DNA from 2 places in the Brevundimonas sp. FV1ye29L genome. Region 1 is predicted to be linked to the other one. Evidence: predicted binding sites of a transcription regulator. Region 1 holds the regulator's gene; the other holds the start of a gene.
What was found. Region 1 encodes LexA, which represses DNA repair genes until DNA is damaged. Its sites were predicted from a motif close to ATGTTCNCNANNTGTTCT; they were not measured.
Positions count from the first base shown of each region.

Region 1 (7,114 bases):
TCAGGGTCGTCGGCGGGACTTGACGACAAAAGAAAACGCCGGGGCTTTCGCCCCGGCGCTTCGGCATTCGATCCGTGAATCAATCAGCCGCGCTGGCTGATCGGCACATAATCCCGCTCGGTCGGGCCGGTGTACAGCTGGCGCGGGCGGCCGATCTTCTGCGAGGGGTCGCCGATCATTTCCTGCCACTGGGCGATCCAGCCGACGGTGCGGGCCAGGGCGAACAGGACGGTGAACATCGAGGTCGGGAAGCCCATCGCCGACAGGGTGATGCCCGAATAGAAGTCGACGTTCGGGAACAGTTTGCGCTCGATGAAATATTCGTCGGACAGGGCGACGCGTTCCAGCTCCTTGGCGACCTGGAACAGCGGGTCGTTCTCGGCGCCGATGACGGCCAGAACCTCGTCGGCCGATTCCTTCATCACCGTCGCGCGCGGGTCGTAGTTCTTGTAGACCCGGTGGCCGAAGCCCATCAGTTTGTATTTCTTGGACTTCACGCCCTCGATGAACTCGGGGATCTTGTCCGGGGTGCCGATCTCCTTGAGCATGTTCAGCGCCTCTTCATTGGCGCCCCCGTGCGAGGGGCCCCACAGGCAGGCGATGCCGGCGGCGATACAGGCGAAGGGGTTGGCGCCCGACGACCCGGCCAGACGGACGGTCGAGGTCGAGGCGTTCTGCTCGTGGTCGGCATGCAGGGTGAAGATGCGGTCCATGGCGCGGGCCATGGCCGGATTGACCACATAGTCCTCGGCCGGGACGGCGAAGCACATGCGCAGGAAGTTCTCGGCATAGCTCAGGTCGTTGCGCGGCGACACGAACGGCTGGCCGATATGGTATTTATAGGCGCGGGCCGCGATGGTCGGCATCTTGGCGATCAGGCGGATAGCCGAGATGTTGCGCTGGACCGGATCATGGATGTCCAGGCTGTCGTGATAGAAGGCCGACAGGGCGCCGACGGTGCCGACCATTATCGACATCGGGTGGGCGTCGCGACGGAAACCCTCGAAGAAGCGGTCGAACTGGGCGTGCAGCATGGTGTGCCGCGTGACCGTCTCCTCGAACGCCGCATATTCCGACGCCGTCGGCAGTTCGCCGTGCAGCAGCAGGTGGCAGACTTCGAGGAAGTTGGACTGTGAGGCCAGCTGGCCGATCGGATAGCCGCGGTGCAGCAGGACGCCGGCGTCGCCATCAATATAGGTGATGGCGCTTTCGCAGGCGGCGGTGGAGGTGAATCCGGGGTCAAAGGTGAAGGCGTCGGTCGCGCCGTACAGCTTGCGGATATCGATGACGTCCGGGCCGATCGAGCCGGACAGGACGGGCAGGTCGACGGACTTGTCGCCGAGGGTGAGGGTCGCGGATTTAACGTCTTCGCTCATTGTAGCCCCTTCGCAAAGGTGAGGTCCGGACCGGGAGACGCCGGGCCCCTTTATCGTTGTGGGAAATCACTTAGTCTGTTGCGGCGCATCATCCAAGCGCCCGCGACCTTCGTCGCATCTATTCGCGGACCGTTGCCGCCGGGCCGGGGTTCGCAGACCGCTCTGATGACCGTCCAGTGTTTGTGTTTACAGGCTTTTTCTGACCAGAAAACATCATTGCGATCCGGGGGCGTCGCATGACCACGACGATGCAGATGCAGGATGACGCCCGTCCGGGCGCACCGGGTGGACCTTGGACCCGCCTGTGGGCCGATCTGCGGGCCGAACCGGGACGACAGGGGCTGCGCTGGCGGTTGTGGGCGCCGGTGGCCTTCGGCGGCGGATGCGCCCTGTATTTCAGTCTCGGGTCCGAGCCGCCGCTCTGGCCGATGGCCGCCGCCGCGATCCTGACGGCCGGACTCTGGCTGGCGACGAGGCGAGCCGGCGCGGGAAGGCCGGTGACCGTCCCCCTGATGCTGCTGGCCTGTCTGGCGGCCGGTCTGGCGGCGTCCGGAATCCGCACCGGGCGCGTCGCCGCCCCGATCGCCCCGGCCATGGCGGCGCCGACGGTGCTGGAAGCCTGGGTGCTGGACGTCGACAGTCCCGGCCAGCGCGGCCACCGTGTCGTCGTGGCGCCGGTCTGGATCCGCGGGCTTGCGCCGGAGGACACGCCGATCCGGCTGCGCGCCACAGTGAAGGGGCCGCCGCCCCGGCCCGGCGAGGCTGTGCGGCTGTTCGCCATCCTCAATCCGCCGCCGCCGCCCGCCGCGCCGGGCGCCTATGATTTCGGCCGCAACGCCTTTTTCGCCGGCATGGGCGGGGTGGCGTTCGCACTGGGAGAAACTCGCGCGGTCAGTCTTGATCCGCCGTCATGGGGTCTGCGCCTGATCATGAAGGTCAATGCCGTCCGCTTCGGCCTGGCCGAGCGGATCGTGGCGCGTCTGGGGCCGCGCACCGGAGGCGTCGCCGCGGCCATGGTGACGGGCCACGAGACCTGGATCGGTCAGGACGATCTGGACGCCATGCGCGATTCCGGGCTGGCCCACATCCTGTCGATCTCGGGCCTGCACATGGCCGTGGTCGGCGGGTTCGTCTTCTTCAGCGTCCGGCTGGCCCTGGCGGCCTGGCCCTGGCTGGCGTTGCGGGTCTCGGGCAAGAAGGTCGCCGCCGTGGCCGGTCTGATCGCGGTCGGGACCTATCTGGTCATCTCCGGCGCGCCGCCCCCGGCCGAGCGGGCGGCGATCACGGCCTCGATCGCCTTCATCGCCATCCTGCTGGACCGGCAGGCGATCACCATGCACGCCCTGGCCGTCGCGGCCCTGGTGGTGCTGGCGATCCAGCCCGAGGCCATTGTCACGCCCGGCTTCCAGATGTCCTTCGCCGCCACCGCCGCCCTTGTGGGCCTGGTCGAGGCCTGGCCGCGCCGGCCGCGCGAGATCTCGGCGCCCTGGCCCATTGTGGCGGTGCAGAGGTTCGGCGGCTGGATGGTCGCCGCCTGCGCCGCCAGCCTGGTGGCCGGGCTCGCTACGGGTCCGTTCGCCATGCAGCATTTCAACCGGACGGCGGTCTATGGACTGCTCGCCAATCTGGCGACCTCCCCGGTGGCGGATTTTCTGATGATGCCGGCGCTGGCACTGGGGGCCCTGCTGGAACCGGTCGGTCTGGGCGCGCCGTTCCTGTGGGTGGCCGGCCGGGGCATCGATCTGATGCTGACGATCGGCCACTGGACGGCGGGCCTGCCCGGAGCGGTGCGGACGGTGGCCAGCGCGCCGGATTTCGTCCTGCCCATCGCCTTCCTCGGCATCCTGATCGTCTGTCTGTGGCAGGGGCGGCTGCGCTGGCTGGGCCTGCCCCTGGCGGCGGCGGTGCTGGTCTGGCCGCGCGCCCCGACGCCGGACCTGTGGATCGGCGACGGCGGGACCAACGCCGCCTTCCATCAGGCGCGGCAGGCCGTGGTGGTCCGGCCGGGCGTGCGGGAATTCGCCGTCGAGCTCTGGTCGCGCCGCCGGGGACTGGAGATGATGGATCGGCCCGAAAACGGCTGGACCTGCGGCCGCTACGCCTGTGCGCCGGCAAGCCCTGCCGCCGCTCCTGTTGCGCTGTGGTGGGGAACGCGCGCCCCATCGATTGAGGCGCTCGCGGCCCTGTGCCGGTCGGCCTCCGTGGTCAGCAGTCGCGCTGTGCTGCCTCGCCTGCCTGCGGAGTGTCACGACAGATTGGTGCTGGACGGCGTCGATTTCGCGCGGGGCGGGTCGGTGGAGTTGTGGCGCGACGGCCAGACGGGCTGGCGGGCGACCTGGACCTCGGAGGTGCGCGGCGACCGGCCGTGGACGCGGATCGCCGACCCGGAGGCGCCTGAGGCGTGAGTGATCTTCGAAACGCCGCCATCCCCGGACTTGATCCGGGGATCAGCGGTTCAGCCGCCGTGCGGCCGGTATGATGCACGGATCGTGCGACATCCTGCCTGTCGGGGTGGGAGGAGCGTCCGATCCCCGGATCAACTCCAAGGATGACGGAATTTGAAGCAGGGTCTGTGCCGGACCTTAGTGATACCGCCGGATCAGCCCGACCAGCTTGCCCTGGACCTCGACCTGGTCGGGGCCGAAGATGCGGGTCTCATAGGCGCGGTTGGCGGGTTCCAGGGCGATGGAGCCGCCCTTCTTGCGCAGCCGTTTCAGGGTGGCTTCCTCGCCCTCGACCAGGGCCACGACGATCTCGCCCGAGGCGGCGGTATCGACGCGTTTGATGACCACCAGATCGCCGTTCAGGATCCCCGCCTCGATCATCGAGTCCCCCTCGATCTCGAGCATATAGTGGTCGCCGGACCCCAGCATGGACTCCGGCACCGGATAGCGTTCGCGCTCATGCTGGATGGCGGCGATGGGGGTGCCGGCGGCGATCTTGCCCAGTAGCGGCAGTTCGCGGGTGTCATTGGCGGGGGCCGCCGCGACGGGCCGTCCGCCCTCAACGACCTCGGGCCGGAAGACGCCGCGTCCGCGCAGGGGCGTGGCCTCGTCCGGCATGCGGGTGACCTCCAGCGCCCGGGCCCGGTGCGCCAGGCGGCGGATAAAGCCCCGCTCCTCCAGCGCCGTGATCAGCCGGTGAATGCCCGACTTTGACGCCAGATCCAGCGCCTCCTTCATCTCGTCGAACGAAGGGGAGACGCCGGTCTCCTGAATCCGCTCATGGATGAACATCAGGAGCTCGTGCTGTTTCTTGGTGAGCATGGCGGGGAATCATCCAGAACAAGGCGTGAACCGTTGCCGATGTTCTGTAAGTGTTCTTCGCTAATGTCAACTTAACGGCTGACATCATGGGCAACCGCCTCTGACGCCGGTCAATCCAACAGCAGCGCCACGTTTTCTGATTGGTGGAAGTATGGAGGCCTCCAACTGACGGCGATCGAGCGGGTCGCTGCCTGAAGCCTTTCACCGTCTGCCAAAGTTCCATCGATGAGTAGCGTGATCGCGCTACCGGCGGCCGCCTCTAGCTTGATGACTTTTGAGATGCCCGTGCTGTCATCGTCGGTGCTGAGAACCTCGTCCAGCACGACGACCCCATCGACCAGAAGCCGTACTCGCTGACCTTCGAAATGAACGAAGGCGACGGTAATTGCAGCGCAGGAATCTGGGCCGTCACAAGATGTTTGAACGGTTGCGATTTGCCGGTGAGGTGCGCAGCTCGTCCCCAAGCAAAGTATCGCGAGGCAGCCGATCAGGAACCGGTTCACCGGACGCTTGGCTCCGACATCAACGCCCGCGTCGCCGCCTCGACATCCGCCTGACGCATCAGGCTTTCGCCGACCAGCACCGCCTGCGCGTGGGCGTCCGACACCCGCTGGACGTCATCGGGCGTGAAGATGCCGCTCTCGGCCACCAGCAGGGCCTTGACCGGGCTCAGCATGGCCAGGCGTTCGGTCGTCTCCAGATCGACCTCGAAGGTCTTGAGCGAGCGGTTGTTGACCCCGACCAGATCGCCGCCCAGACGGCAGGCGCGGGCCATCTCGGCCTCGTCATGGGTCTCGATCAGGGCGTCCATGCCGAATCGATCGGCCTCGGCCAGAAGTTCGCCGGCCAGACCGTCGTCGATCATGGCGAGGATGATCAGGATGCAGTCGGCGCCCAGGGCGCGGCTCTCGGCCACCTGCCACGGATCGACGAGGAAGTCCTTCCTCAGACAGGGCAGGGCGACCGCGTCGCGCGCGGCGGTCAGGAAGGCGTCGTCGCCCTGAAAACTGGGGCCGTCGGTCAGGACCGACAGGCATTGGGCCCCGCCCCGCTCATAGGCGCGGGCGAGGGCGGGCGGGTCGAAGTCCGGCCGGATCAGTCCCTTCGACGGGCTGGCCTTCTTGATCTCGGCGATCAGGGCGGGGCGGCCCGTCGCCTCGACGTGGGTCTCAAGAGCGGTGCGGAAACCGCGCGGGGCCGACGCGGCGGCGGCGGCCGTCTCCAGATCGGCGAGGCTGCGCATGGCCTTGCGGGCCGCGACCTCGTCTCGCTTGTAGTCGGCGATGCGGGACAGGATGTCGGTCAATTCCGGGGCTCTTCCTCATCCGGGGCGGAGGTGATGCGCGCCAGGGCCTCGAGGGCGGCGCGCGCGCGGCCGTCGTCGATGGCGGCGGCGGCGAGGGCGACGCCCTGTTTCAGATCTTCGGCCCTGTCCGCCACCATGAGGGCGGCGGCGGCGTTGAGCAGGACGATGTCGCGGTAAGGGCCGGCGGCGCCGTCCAGCAGGGCGTTGAGAGCCTCGGCATTGGCCTCCGCGTCGCCCCCGCGCAGATCCTCGATCGAGGCCCGGCCCAGACCCGCGTCCTCGGGCGTGACGGTGAAACGGCGGACGGCGCCGTTGCGCCATTCGGCGACCTCGCTCTCGCCGGTCGTGGTCAGTTCGTCGAGACCCTGACCGTGGACCGTCCAGGCGCGCACGGCGCCCAGCCGGCCCAGCACCTCGGCCAGGGGCTCCAGCAGGCGCGGATCATAGACCCCCATCAGCTGGCGTTTCGCCCCCGCCGGGTTGGACAGCGGCCCCAGCAGGTTGAACACGGTGCGGAAGCCGATTTCGGCCCGCACCGGACCGACGTGGCGCATCGCCCCGTGGTAGGCCGGGGCGAACAGGAAGGCGATGCCGGCCTCGTCCAGCGCCTGACGCTGTCTGGCCAGGCCGGCGGTCAGGTCGACCCCCAGCACCGACAGGACGTCGGACGACCCGGATTTCGAGCTCATCGCCCGGTTGCCGTGCTTGGCCACCTTGACCCCCGCGCCGGCCAGAACCAGGGCCGAGGCGGTGGAGATGTTGAACGTGTGAGCCCCGTCGCCGCCGGTTCCGCAGGTGTCGATGACGTCCCAGGGATGATCCAGCTGCGTGGCGGCGTCGCGCATCGCCTGGGCGAAGGCGGCGATCTCCTCGACCGTCTCGCCGCGCATCCGCAGGGCGGTGACGGCGGCGGCGACCTGGGCCGGGGTCGGCTCGCCGCGCAGGCAGGCGGCGAAGAAATCGTGGGCCTCGTCTGACGACAGGACCTGACCATCAATCAATCGGGCCAGCAGGGGCTTGAAGCCGCCGTCGGTGCTCATAGGCCGTCCTCAGACCGTCGCGAGACGCCGAACGCCCGCCAGATCGAGGAAGTTGGCCAGCATCTCATGGCCATGTTCGGTGGCGATGGATTCCGGGTGGAACTGGACGCCGTGGATCGGCCGCTC
Region 1 is NZ_CM178730.1:1,649,225-1,656,338, forward strand. It holds gene lpxB (lipid-A-disaccharide synthase) at 1-23, shown strand, start outside; gene gltA (citrate synthase) at 84-1,376, opposite strand; gene ACW17W_RS08080 (ComEC/Rec2 family competence protein) at 1,613-3,781, shown strand; gene lexA (transcriptional repressor LexA) at 3,959-4,642, opposite strand; gene ACW17W_RS08090 (hypothetical protein) at 4,753-5,145, opposite strand; gene trpC (indole-3-glycerol phosphate synthase TrpC) at 5,142-5,948, opposite strand; gene trpD (anthranilate phosphoribosyltransferase) at 5,945-6,988, opposite strand; gene ACW17W_RS08105 (anthranilate synthase component II) at 6,998-7,114, opposite strand, start outside.

Region 2 (7,114 bases), 700 kb from region 1:
GGCGCGGCGCATGATGCGGCGCAGGACATAGCCGCGGCCTTCATTCGACGGGGTGACCCCGTCGGCGATGAGGAAGGAGGAGGACCGCAGGTGGTCGGCGATGACCCGGTGGCTGGCGGCATGGTCGCCGTCCGACCGGGTGGAAGTGGCGTCTTCCGAGGCCGCGATCAGGGTCTGGAACAGGTCGGTGTCGAACACCGAATTCTTGCCCTGAAGCACCGAGGTCATCCGCTCCAGACCCATGCCGGTGTCGACCGAGGGCTTGGGCAGGTTGCGAACGATCTGGTCGTTCTCCTTCTCGTACTGCATGAAGACGTTGTTCCAGATCTCCACATAGCGGTCGCCGTCCTCGTCGGGGCTTCCGGGAGGGCCGCCGGGCACGTGGTCGCCATAGTCCCAGAAAATCTCGGTGCAGGGGCCGCAGGGACCCGAGTCGCCCATGGCCCAGAAGTTGTCGGACCCGGCGATGCGGATGATCTTGTCGTCAGAGAAGCCGGTGACCTTTTTCCAGATCGCGGCGGCCTCATCGTCGTCGATATAGACGGTGACCAGCAGGCGTTTCGGGTCGAGGCCGAAATCCCGGGTGACCAGTTCCCAGGCCCGCTCGATGGCGTGGTCCTTGAAATAGTCGCCGAAGGAGAAGTTGCCGAGCATTTCGAAGAAGGTCAGGTGCCGGGCGGTGTAGCCGACATTGTCCAGATCGTTGTGCTTGCCGCCGGCCCGGACGCATTTCTGGGAGCTGGTGGCGCGTGGATACGGCGGCACGGCCGCGCCGGTGAAATAGTCCTTGAACGGCACCATGCCCGCATTGACGAACATCAGGGTCGGATCGTTCTGCGGCACCAGGGGCGCGGACTGGACCTTCTCGTGGCCGTCGGCGGCGAAGAAATCGAGGTAGGTCGAACGGATCTGCTTCAGGGTGGTCATGGTGGTCTTCGGTTTCGATCGGGCGACGATGGACGAACGGGCGTCATATAGGGGTTTGACCCGGAACGCATCATTGCTGGAACCGGATCGGCGCAGCGGGGCGGGTTTGCGCTGCCGTCGATGGCGGGATGCGGGCCAGGGGGCTCTCTAGCGGGGGATGAGCGGCCCGTTGAGGTAGCCGGATCGCATCGTCACATCGACGGGGACCCCCGTCCTGACGACGACCGGTTTCAGGATCTGGCCGCCGGACCCGGGATCGGCCGGCTGGGGCGAGGTGATCTCTGTGATCAGCAGGTAGCGGCCGTCGGGAACGGACGGGAAGGTGAACGATCCGTCAGCCCGGCAGGAGGTGGACCGGATATAGGGCGACCAGTCCGTCGGCCATGAGTTGAACTGGATGGCCGGCCAGACCCAGTCGCCCCGGTCGACCACCCTGAGGGTATAGAGACGCCCGACCTGCCAGCGCATCTGTTCCGTATCGGGTATCAGGCTGACCTCGTGGCCGGCACAGGTCAGGGTGCGGGCGGGAACACGCCGGAGCGTCCCGTACTGTTGCTCATACTCCGAAATGACCGCGACCCGGCCGCTGACAGGGGCGGCGTCGGCCAGGGCCCAGGCATGGGCGGCGGGATCGATCCGGCGCATGACATCGGCCTTTCGCTCCTCCTGCGCCAGCGAGTAGGCCGCCAGGGTCATGCACCCGGCCTGGGTGGACAGGAGCCCGAGAGCCATCAGTGCGGCGGCGAAGGGTCTGTAGCTGTCGAATGTCATGACTGCGGCTTCCCGGGTCAGGGTGTGGTGTTGATCGTGGTCCGGTCAGGGCTGATTTACCCGTTGTCCGCCACGGCTTCATCGCTCTTGGTTTCGCCGTCGACGGCATCGGCCGCATCATCGTCGGCCAGGAGGGCGTCGAGGGCTTCGATGATGGCGTCGATCTGTTCGGCGCTGGCCTTGAGACGCACCAGGGCCCCGCCGTCGCCCCCGATCTCCAGCAGATAGCCGTCGTCGGCCTCGGCGAGATTGAACTGGCTCAGGGTCTGGATGTCGTCGTCGGTCATGGGGTCTTTCCTTCAGGACGGTCAGTCGGCCCGCAGTGGCAGGGTTCGCCGGTTTCGGCCGGGGAGCCGTGCGGACATGGCGTCGCAGGGTGGAGACGCAGGCTAGCAGGAGGCGTAGGACGGTTTGATGGCAAGGCTTGAAGTCTGGTTCGATGGCGACTGTCCGCTGTGCAGGCGGGAGATCCATCTGTTGCGGCGGCTGGACCGGCGCGGCGCGATCCGGTTCACCGATGTGGCGACGGGAGAGGGGACGTGCCCCGTCGACCGGGCCGAGCTGCTGGCCCGGTTTCATGCTCGCGAGAACGGACGGATGGTGTCCGGCGCCGAGGCCTTCGCCGCCATGTGGCGGGCCATCCCCCTGCTGGCCCCGTTCGGGCATCTGGCGCGCAACCGGCTGGTGCTGGCCGGGCTGGAACATCTCTATATCGGGTTTTTGAAGGTCAGGCCCCGGCTGCAGCGGGCGCTGCGCGGACCGTGAAGCCGCAAGGGCGTCCGGCGAACGCAGGCAGCTGGTGACGGGCGGCGACTGGCGATCCCGAGGGATGGCGATGAGGGGCCGATCACGGGTGGGCTGACAGGGTCGGGCCGCCCGGGTTGCCCCGGACGGCCCTGCTCCACCCGGCCGATCCCCACAAGGGTCGGTGGCGGGTCGCGAGGACCAGCCGGGCGGAGTGTCTGGTATTCCCCCGGGTCGGGGGAGGATGATCGAGGGGAGACGTTAAAAAGGAAGTGCACTTTCGTGCACTTCCTGGTCCGGAGGTATCAGCCTTCGAGGTCCTGGCCCTCGTCGGGCTCGGGCGTGCCCAGCAGCTCTTCAGCGATCTTGTTGGTCGAGGCGCGCACGGCCTTTTCGATCGAGGCGGCGATATCCGGATTGGTCTTGAGGAAGGTCCGCACGTTCTCGCGGCCCTGGCCGATCCGGGTCGAGTCATAGCTGAACCAGCTGCCCGACTTCTCGATGATCCCGGCCTTGACGCCCAGGTCGATGATCTCGCCCAGTTTGGAGATGCCCTCGCCGTACATGATGTCGAAGATGACCTCCCGGAACGGCGGGGCCACCTTGTTCTTGACCACCTTGACCCGGGTGGTGTTGCCGACCACCTCGTCGCGGTCCTTGATCGCGCCGGTGCGGCGGATGTCGAGGCGGACCGAGGCGTAGAATTTCAGCGCATTGCCGCCCGTCGTCGTTTCCGGCGAACCGTACATGACGCCGATCTTGTGACGGATCTGGTTGATGAACAGGACGATGCAGTTCGACTTGGAAATGGAGGCGGTCAGTTTGCGCAGGGCCTGGGACATCAGGCGGGCCTGGAGGCCCGGCAGGCTGTCGCCCATCTCGCCCTCGATCTCGGCGCGCGGCGTCAGGGCGGCGACGGAATCGACCACCACGATGTCCACGGCCCCCGAGCGCACCAGGGTGTCGACGATCTCCAGCGCCTGTTCACCCGTGTCGGGCTGCGACACCAGCAGGTCGTCGAGATTGACGCCCAGCTTCTGGGCGTAGCCCGGATCGAGGGCATGTTCGGCGTCGACGAAGGCGGCGGTGCCGCCGGCCTTCTGGATCTCGGCCACGGTGTGCAGGGCCAGGGTGGTCTTGCCCGAGGACTCCGGACCGAACACCTCGATCACCCGACCGCGCGGCAGGCCGCCGATGCCCAGCGCCATGTCCAGGCCCAGCGATCCGGTCGAGACGGACGGGATTTCCGCCACCACCCCGCCCTTGCCCAGCTTCATGACCGAGCCCTTGCCGAAGGCGCGATCAATCTGGGCGATCGCCGCCTCGAGCGCGCGCTGTTTGTCGCCGTCGTCCTTGCCCACCAATTTCAATGCCGCCTGCGATGCCATCTTGTTCGTGTCCCTTGCCATGATTCCCGTCGACCCGCCGGCAGGCCGGGAAATGTCCCGCTGTCCGTGAACAGAACTAGAACATGGTTTCGGCCGGTTGCCAATATGTTCTTTCGGGTCTGACGCCGTCCGTCCGCACGATACGTCCGGTTTTGGCGTAGGTCGGGCCGGCCGACCCCGGACGTTGATGAGGCGGCCGGGGCGTGTCAGGTTCGGGGGGCGGAATGGAGCGGCGTCATGATCCTGCTCGTGTTGATGCTTTTGGCGGGGCAGGAGGGCGCTGCGCCCTCGACCGTGGACGATGTGGTCGTCCATGGCGTGCGGGACGCCGCTCGAGCCTATGTCTCCGGGACAATCCAGCCCCGGCGCAGCGGGCAGCAGGTCGCGCAGATCGCGCGATGGTCCTCGCCGGTCTGCGTTCGGGTCATCGGCCCGGACCGCGAGGACGCACGGGCTCTGGAGGCGGGTATCGCCGCAACCCTGAAGGTTCTGGACGTGCCGGTCGCGGGGCCGAGGTGCACCGCGAATGCGGTGATTGCGATCACCGACCGGCCGGCGGAATTTTCACAAGGGGTGGCGCGTCGGCACCGTTTCGGCCTGTTTCGCAACAATGCGGAATCCATGGCGGCGTTCGTTGATCCGGACCGCAGGATGAGCTGGATGCACCGCATCACCTATGGCGGCGACCTGGCGCCCGGCGCCATGAGTATGATGACCGGGGCGCCGGGCGGGGAGTCGGGAGGGACGCCCACGCCCGTTGGCCGCTCAATGCTGACCGGCGGCGGCGGCGGCGCGATTCTGTCCCTGCCCTATTCCCGCATCGATCTCAGCACCGGCGCGCAGATCGATCGCGCCATGGTCGTCGTCGACACCAGGGTCGCGGAGGCGGCGCCGCGTCAGCCCCTGATCGACTATCTCGCCTATACGGTGGCGGTGGATCGTCGCGATCCGGGCGAAGGGCAGGGCGATGGCGTGCTGTCGCTGGTCGGGCCGGAGGGGCTGCGCGATCCGGAGGCGGTGCTGACGGAACAGGACGTGGCGTTTGTGCAGGCCCTCTACGCCAGCGACGACCGGCGCTCCGCCTCAATGCAGAGCGTGGACATCATCAACCGGATGGAGCGGAAGGCGCGGGAGCGGGACGCCCGCCCGGGCGACTGAACCCGCTGGATTCACTGCGTCGAGGACGGCGGCGCGGGCTCCGCGACCTGCGCCCACAGGCTCACGCCGGTCCCGAGGATCAATACCGCACAGGCGGTCGCGGCCAGCAGGCGCGGCGCCGGAATGATCCGCCCCAACGGATAGGCGAACACCAGCGCCAGCAGGGCCAGCGGGGCGAGCACGCCCGGGAGATCCATGCCGACGCCGAGGAAGACCGGGTGCGCCAGATAGACGATCCATGCGCCGCCCAGAACGGTGGCGATCGCCGGCGCAATCAGGGCGACCGGACCGACCAGCCGGGCGCTGATGACCATGGACGCGGCCAGGGCGGCAGCGGCGAGCAGGGCGGGCCACAACAGGAGGAAGGCGGCCTCCGGGGACAGGACCTGAACGACGCCGCCCAGCAGGGCCACGAGGCCGATCAGCCCGATCCAGCCGCCGCGCGTCGAGCGCGGGCCTCGCACGGTCCAGATCAGCAGGATCGAGAGGGCGGCCGCCGCCGGAACGACATAGCCGAACCCGCCCATGATCACGGCGAACAGGGCGGCGAGGGCGACCACGGCGGTCAGGGCGATCCGGCCGAACGCCTGACGCCCTGCCAACAGGGTCAGCACCACCGCCAGGATCACCAGCACGGCGCCCCCCTCGATCCAGGGCAGGCGACGCAACAGGGTATAGTAGGTCTCCGGGCTGTCGGCGCGGCTGGACAGGGGGCCGGCCAGCAGGCGGACGGCCGTGGTCAGGACCAGTCCGGTGGCGACCAGCCAAAGGCCGTCGGCGGCGCCGCGCAGGACCTCGCTGAACCGGAGCCGGGTGGCGTGGCGCGCGCCCCAGTAGCCGAAGGCGGTCAGGGCGAGGGTGACCGCAAACACCCACCAGCCGGCAGCGGGGGAGTGGCTGATGATCACCTGGCCCATCAGGTCGGCGTAGACGCGGCGCTCTCCGGCGACGGGCAGGGCGGGGGTTCGGACGAAGGCGTCGGCCGCCTCCAGCGCCTGACCGCCGATATGCTGGACCGCGCCCTGGTCGAGGGCCCCGGGCGTCGCATTCGGGGCGTGGTACTGGTCCGGACGGCCGATGAAGGCGAGATTGATCCCGGCCAGGCCCCGCTGACGCGCGATGGTGAAATCGGTGCCGTTGGGCATGTTCTCATAGACGACCACGGCCAGGGAGTTCGAGGTCGGTCCGCCCGGCGCGCGGGCGGATGCCCGGGCGAACAGTTCGATGGTCTGGCGGTTGCCGGGGCCGGTCTCGAACATCATGGCCCGGCCGCCTCCGCCCCGCGCCTCCAGATTGACCACGGCGCCGATCCGTTCGCGCAGCGGGTGCTCGCTGAAGAAGGCGCGCGCCCCGTCGAGATTCAGCTCCTCCCCGTCGGTCAGCAGGACGATCAGGGGGCGTCGGATCGGGCCGCGCGCCTTGATGGCGCGGACGGTCTCCAGCACCGCCGCCACGCCGGTCGAGTCGTCGGCCGCGCCGGGGGAGGTCGGGCTGGTGTCATAGTGGGCCATCAGGAGGACGGCGGGGGCGTTCGGCCGGGCCTGTGGTCCGGAGGCGGGAAGGACGCCGACCAGGTTCACCACCGGACTGGCCGGATCCAGACCCCAGCGCTCCATCCGACGCACGGCTTCGGGCGACAGGACGCCGGTCTGGCGTTCGGGATTGAGGCCGAGCGCGGTCATCCGCGCGAATAGATGGTCCTGGACCCGCCGATGCTCCGCCGAACCGACGGGATGCGGCGCCCGGGCGATGGCGCGGACATCGACCATGGCGCGCGCGGTGGAGAAGCCGGTCGCGGCGGTGTCGAGCCCCTGCGGCGACGGAACCTGAAGGGCGGCGATGCCCAGCGACAGGGCCAGGGCCAGGGCGCAGGGAAGGAGCGCGATGCGGCGCAGCGCCATCGGCCATGAAGGCGCCGGATCGACGCGGGCCGGATCGACGCGGGTCGGCTCTATCCGAGATGAGTCCAGCTGCATGTCATTCCCCCCGAGGCGAAGTGTAGGGCGGGAAAAAGCGGGGTGTCACGCGACTTTGGCGCGGTGGGCGGGAATCAGGCGGCGCGCGAGATCGAGGACGGCGACTTCACGAACAGTCCCTTGCGGCCGTTCACCGGTCGGAAGGCCACA
Region 2 is NZ_CM178730.1:945,461-952,574, forward strand. It holds gene alaS (alanine--tRNA ligase) at 1-927, opposite strand, end outside; gene ACW17W_RS04685 (hypothetical protein) at 1,075-1,698, opposite strand; gene ACW17W_RS04690 (hypothetical protein) at 1,755-1,985, opposite strand; gene ACW17W_RS04695 (thiol-disulfide oxidoreductase DCC family protein) at 2,113-2,463, shown strand; gene recA (recombinase RecA) at 2,748-3,830, opposite strand; gene ACW17W_RS04705 (hypothetical protein) at 4,068-4,988, shown strand; gene ACW17W_RS04710 (M20/M25/M40 family metallo-hydrolase) at 5,000-6,964, opposite strand; gene ACW17W_RS04715 (CheR family methyltransferase) at 7,039-7,114, opposite strand, start outside.
Region 2: a site for LexA is predicted at 3,925-3,942, ahead of recA (recombinase RecA). Genes of this name have one in related genera too.